Regions from separate parts of the Paenibacillus sp. E222 genome, predicted to be linked through region 2. Evidence: predicted binding sites of a transcription regulator. Region 2 holds the regulator's gene; the other holds the start of a gene.
What was found. The regulator Rex, encoded in region 2, represses fermentation and respiration genes when NADH is low (regulators of the CRP and FNR family bind a similar motif). The targets are predictions, from matches to a motif close to TTGTGAAATATTTCACAA.

Region 1: a site for Rex is predicted at 1,532-1,549, ahead of nadA (quinolinate synthase NadA). Genes of this name have one in related genera too.

The regions. Positions count from the first base shown of each region.
Region 1 is NZ_CP058552.1:1,125,046-1,128,475, forward strand. It holds gene nadB (L-aspartate oxidase) at 1-486, opposite strand, end outside; gene nadA (quinolinate synthase NadA) at 523-1,461, opposite strand; partial or broken gene ftsH (ATP-dependent zinc metalloprotease FtsH) at 1,758-3,430, opposite strand, start outside.
Region 2 is NZ_CP058552.1:3,898,420-3,901,849, reverse strand. It holds gene HW560_RS17650 (amidohydrolase) at 1-1,268, opposite strand, end outside; gene HW560_RS17645 (redox-sensing transcriptional repressor Rex) at 1,255-1,908, opposite strand; gene dinG (ATP-dependent DNA helicase DinG) at 2,136-3,430, opposite strand, start outside.

The DNA.
Region 1 (3,430 bases), 2.8 Mb from region 2:
CACTTCAATCCCGGGATGTTCATTCGCCTGCGCAGCCAATGCACGCACAATCTCATATCCCGTTGCATCGCCATTGGCATGCAAAATACGGCGGTGGCTGTGCGCACCTTCCTGCGTCAACGCCAACTCGCCGTTCTCCAGATCAAACAAAGTACCCAGTCGAATCAGTTCTTTCACGCCGTCCGGGCCCTCGTTCACCAATGCTTCGACTGCTTCGGAGCGGCATAATCCCGCTCCGGCAACAAGTGTATCCTGCAAATGATAGGCAGGTGAATCATCCTCAGCAATAACCGCAGCAATGCCACCCTGCGCATACCGGGTGTTACTTTCCAGTAACGACTTCTTCGTGATCATCAACACACTGCGTTGTTCACTCGCCTTGATCGCAGTAAACAAACCAGCAATGCCTGAACCAATAACCAGCACATCCGTCTCCACCATCGGCAGCGCGGACAGATCAAAATCCACTAAATATTGCGGTATCATGTTATTTCACCTGTCTTGGAGCAAGAGTAGCGCATGCTACTTCACCAGTAACATGCGCTCTAGTGATTCTCTGGCTTTGTCAGCAACAGCCGGTGGCACGTAAATCTGCGGCTTCATCGTTTCGAGACATTTAACCAGCTTTTTCAAGTTGTTGACCTTCATATTCGGACATACAAGGAACTTGGTAGCAAAGTGGAATTGTTTGTCCGGGCTATCGAGACGCAGTTGGTATCCTGTACCATCCTCAGTGCCTACGATAAATTCCTTAGCGGATGAATTTTTACAATATTCCAGAATGGCGGTTGTGCTACCTACGAAATCACCCATCTCTACAACCTCAGGACGACATTCTGGGTGAACAACAAACTCGGCATTTGGATGCTTCGCTCTCATTTCAACCACGTCTTTGACCGTCAGCATATCATGGGTATTGCAGTAACCTTCCCAGATAATCATTTTCTTGTCTGTATGTTGTTGCACATAATGTCCCAGATTTTTATCCGGTACCCAGATGATTTCATCGGAATCAACAGATTGAATGACTCTGACAGCATTGGCCGATGTACAACAGATGTCGGTCTCTGCCTTGATCTCAGCTGAAGAATTGATGTACGTTACAACTTTGGCATTCGGGTGCTGTGCTTTCAATTTACGTAAGCCTTCAACGTTCACCATGTCTGCCATTGGGCAGCCTGCACGCTCGTCGGGAATAATAACCGTTTTGTTAGGAGCAAGAATTTTAGCGCTTTCACCCATAAAATGAACCCCGCAAAAAACGATAACATCCGCATCGGTCTGCGCTGCCTTCTGAGCAAGCAGAAACGAATCTCCTCGGAAATCAGCGACCTCCTGTACCTCGTCACGTTGATAATAATGGGCAAGAATAATGGCATTCCGTTCCTTCTTCAACTCCATCAGCCGCTCACGCAGCTCCCGGTTCATCTCAGCCTTGCGCTCTAAAGCCAGAGCTTCCACCTGTGATCCTCTCCTTATCGGAACAGCCTCTACGCTGTTTTATATGGCAAATCCAAGTCGTTATTTTCGCTTGAGAAACGAATCACAAGCGGTTTAACACCTAATGTACACAACGTTCACGACTCTGTCAATAAATGAAAACGCCCCAGAACAAGGACATAACCGCCCATTTCCTACGTGGTTCGCCCTAAAGCTCCCGGTTATCATTATCTATACAATTTGAAGGAATACATAAAAAAAGAGAGCCCGAAGGCTCTCTTTAGTCATCTGCCACGATAGGCAGATGGTGTTATAAATTAAGACGTTGGCTTCGTTCCACCATCATCTGGGTCATTGCTGTTTCCTTTATCCAGGTTCGGAGCTTCGTTAGGAATATCTCCGGCTGGTGGCTCAGGCGTTTCATCTTTGCCTTGGATACGGACACGTACATCACCGATGTTGTCGATGATCGCTTCTCCGCCTTCGCTAGGCGTACCTTCGCCATCGTTGCTGTTTTCATCTTTTGGAGTCAGGGAACCGGTCTCGATCAATTGTTTGATCTGATCCATTTCCAATGTTTCCACTTCCAGCAACGTTTGAGCGATCAGATGCACTTCTTTGGAATGTTTAACGAGCAAGTCTTTACACTTCTCATAACATTCGTTAATAAAGCGCTGCATTTCCTGATCGATCTCGTAAGCGATGGAATCTGAGTAATTCTGTTCGTGACCGATATCACGACCCAGGAATACCTGTCCCTGCGAACTACCGAACTGCATAGGTCCCAGCTTCTCACTCATACCATACTCCATAACCATGCTACGGACAATACCCGTAGCTTGTTGGAAGTCACTGTATGCACCGGTACCGATTTCCCCGATAAAGAGTTCTTCGGAAACACGGCCGCCAAGGAGTCCAGTAATTTTGTCCAGCAATTCTTGCTTAGTTACAAGCATACGATCTTCTTTTGGCAACATGATTACATATCCACCCGCACGTCCGCGCGGAATAATGGTAACTTTATGTACCATATCGGCATGTTCCAGGAAGTAACCTACAATGGTATGACCTGCTTCGTGATAAGCAACAATACGTTTTTCACGGTCACTGATAACACGGCTTTTCTTCTCCGTACCCACAATGACACGGTCAATCGCTTCGTCTACCTCACGCATGGAAATATCTCTACGATTACGACGTGCCGCAAGCAATGCCGCTTCATTCAAGAGATTTTCCAAATCTGCACCGGAGAATCCGGTAGTACGCTTCGCAATAATGTCCAGCTTCACATCTTTGGTGAGTGGTTTGTTGCGTGAGTGTACTTTCAGAACCGCTTCACGACCTCTCACGTCAGGGCGATCAACCGTGATTTGACGGTCAAAACGTCCTGGACGCAGCAAGGCAGGGTCCAGAATATCAGCACGGTTCGTTGCAGCAACGATGATAATACCTTCATTGGCTCCGAATCCGTCCATTTCAACGAGCAACTGGTTGAGTGTTTGTTCACGTTCGTCGTGACCACCACCAAGACCAGCACCACGCTGACGTCCTACAGCATCAATCTCATCGATAAAGATAATACATGGGGCGTTTTTCTTCGCATTTTCAAACAAGTCACGTACACGAGATGCACCGACACCGACGAACATTTCAACGAAGTCAGAACCGGAAATGCTGAAGAATGGTACACCCGCTTCACCGGCAACAGCACGAGCGAGCAAGGTTTTACCTGTACCCGGAGGACCCACAAGCAATACGCCTTTAGGAATCCGTGCACCTACTGCTGCGAATTTACGAGGGTCCTTGAGGAAGTCCACGACTTCAACAAGCTCCTGCTTCTCTTCGTCAGCACCCGCAACATCTTCAAATGTAACCCGTTTCTTCTCTTCGTTATAGAGACGAGCACGGCTTTTACCAAAGTTCATTACTTTACCGCCGCCGCCTTGAGCCTGATTAAACAGGAAGAAGAACAGCAGGAACATAATGATCA
Region 2 (3,430 bases):
TCACGCAGAATGCGCTCTTCATCCATCGTAAGACATTCGCCATGTTTAACCACCTGATTACCATCCACCCACACATGCTCCACATCTTTGGCTGAAGCCGAGTAGACCGTATGGGAAATCAGGTCCGTATGCGGATAGAAATGGGCCTGCTCGATGTTCAACGCGATGAAGTCAGCCTTCATGCCAACTTGCAGAGCGCCTGTATTGTTCAGGAATATAGATTTGGCCCCATATGAAGTTCCAAGCAGAAGTGCTTCCCCTGCCGGCACTGCAGTAGGGTCACCGGACACCCCTTTGTGAATCAAGGCAGCCAGTCTCATTTCTTCAAACATGTCAAGATTGTTGTTACTTGCTGGTCCGTCTGTTCCCAGGGACACGGTTACGCCAGCTTTCAACAGATCAGGCACACGTGCAACACCCGAAGCCAATTTCAGGTTACTGCCTGGATTGTGGGACACTGCTACATCATGCTTTGCGAGAATCTCGATCTCTTCATCATTCAGATGTACCGCATGTGCAACCAGAGATGGACGGGAGAAAAATCCTAGTTTCTCCAGATGGGCAACCGGACGCAGTCCGTAATCAGCCACGTTCTGCTCCACTTCGCGAAGCGTTTCAGACATATGCGTATGCAAAGGCAGATTCAGGTCATGAGCAACCTGTACCAGCTTCTCTATGTAATCCGGAGGGCAAGTGTAAGGTGCGTGTGGAGAGATTACGGTTGTAATTCTTCCGTCTGCTTGTCCATTCCATTGACGAGCAAATGCGGCGGACTCTTCCAGCTTGCGCAGTTGTTCTTCTTCTGAGCAAAGTCCGATGACCCCACGTGCCAGAGCAGCCCGAACGCCGGATTGTTCCACCACTTTCGCAACCTGATCCATATGATCATACATATCCAGGAAAGCTGTTGTTCCACCTTTCAACATTTCAAGCACGGATAGGGATGTACCCCAATAAACGTCTTCAGACGTCATTTTGGCTTCCATGGGCCACATTTTCTCCTGCAACCATACTTGTAACGCCAGATCGTCTCCATGGCCTCTCAGAAGCGACATGGCCGCATGACCATGCGTATTGATCAGACCCGGCAAGAAGAACAGTCCTTTTCCGTCCACCTTTGTCAGACTTTCGTCTCCTTCCGGCAATGTCTCACCAATATGCACAATCTTGTCATTCTCTACAACCATAAAGCCTTGAACCACGTTCCAATTCGCGCCTTCACTCACGGCAAATTTGCCGTTGTGAATTACCCATCTATTTGTCGTCATCTTCCTCGTCGTCCTTTCCATTCTCCAAGTAATAAGCCAGACTAAGCAAATCCGTCGTAAAATCGGCATGGTGAATGCGAATATGCGGCGGGGTCTTCAGGATGGTTGGCGCAAAGTTAAGAATTGCTTCAATTCCTGACTCAATCAGCTGATCCGCAACATTTTGGGCTTCCGTATCCGGAACCGTGATGATACCGATGCGTATGTTATCCTTTTTGACCGAATCCGTTAATTCATTCATCGGCTGCACCGTCAAACTGTTGATTTGACTCCCAATCTTCGGACCATAGGCATCAAATACAGCGACAATCTTCATGTTGTCTTTGAGGTAAGCATTGTAATTGGACAAGGCATGTCCCAAATTACCAGCTCCGACAAGAGCCACATTGATCTGCTGGTCTATTTTTAAAATATGGCGAATTTTCTCGATGAGATATGAAACGTCATACCCGATTCCTTTACGACCAAAGTCACCGAAGTAAGCCAAGTCTTTACGAATCTGGGCCGGATTCAAATCCAACCTCAGTCCAAGTTCTTGTGAAGAAACCGTATTGACTTCGCGCTGATGCAGTTCATTCAAATAACGCAAGTAAACAGGCAATCTGCGCACCACGGCTTCCGAAATTTTATCTGATTTCATTCAATTGCTCCCCCTTACCAAAGCCACGATAGATAGATGAAAAGATGAGCACCCTGTCTAAAACGATGCAACATGATTTCTGAATTAAACAGGATGCTCCTTGTTATATAATGGATAATTGCTTTATTCGCCTTACTCGCATATCCATGAAACGAATACATGATATTACTCAATTTTACAGCCAATCAGTGGCGTCATGCAATAATGGAAGCTACAAAGCGTATCTGTTATTGTTGCTCTTCAGTGGGTCTCTCGAGCCATTCCGAAATGCGTGGAACCATCTGCTCAGTGAGCATGTGCTCCATTTTGGGACCAGGTAATGAGTATAAAAAGTACTTGCCATAATACGCTTCAATAACGCGTGTATCGTATACAATTACAATGCCTCTGTCTTTGCCTGTACGAACCAGTCTGCCAAATCCCTGTTTGAAGCGGATGACAGCTTGTGGTACGGACAGCTTCATAAACGGGTTTTTCTTCTGCTGCTGCAAAAGCTCGCTCTTCGCTTCGACCAATGGATGATTCGGTGGCTGGAATGGCAGTCTGACAATCGCAAGACAGGTCAGAGCCTCTCCTGGAATGTCCACCCCTTCCCAGAAGCTGCTTGTGCCAAGAAGCACCGTTGCTTTCGCATCTTGGAAGCGGCGTGTAAGCTTGGAACGGCTGCCGCTGTCCACCCCTTGCCCCAGCAAAGATATTTCATTGCCTGACAAAGCCTCTTTGAGCGGGTCATAGACCTGGCGCAGCATGCGGTAGGAGGTGAACAACACCATCATGCGTCCACGAGTCGCAATAGCCGTTTCCGCGAGCGAGTGTACGAGCATATCCACAAAGTGGGCATCGCCTACACTGCCCTTCACGCTTGGGAAATCACGCGGAATGACGAGCAGAGCCTGATCGCGATAATTGAACGGTGACGGCAGCATGGACGTCAACAGACGGTTATTTTCGGCAGCTTCCTGCAAGCCCAACTGTTCGATCATGAATTGAAATGACTTGTCAACGGAGAGCGTAGCCGATGTAAGCACAACGCTTTTCTTTTTATCAAAGAACATATCCTTCAATTGGGCACTGACATCGACAGGAACAGCATAGAGCTGCAGTGATTTGCTGCGGAACTGGCCGCTGGCCTCCATCCAGTACACGGTGTTGGCATCATCCATCCGCATGAAGAAACGCAGGTTATCCTTGATCGTTGCCAAATCCTTCAGCAGACCTGAGATATCCGTAATCAGACTATCGGACTGATAATCGTCCTGATCTTCTTTCACTTCAAGCAGCAGCTTGTCGCCTTTACGAATCAAATCGCCTAGAGTGACATAAATTTGGTTTTCAGCATCCTGCAATTCCTGCCATTTGGCTGGTTTTTGCGAAGGCTTCAGTCTAAGAGAAAATTGTCCTGTCTCCCCTGGAGAAGCATCGCTGCGTTCAGGCAGGAGGCCGAACAAGGTATCGCTTAGTCGATCCCACATCTCCTTGACTTCGACAGCAAGCGGGAACATCTGATCAATCATGGAGCCCC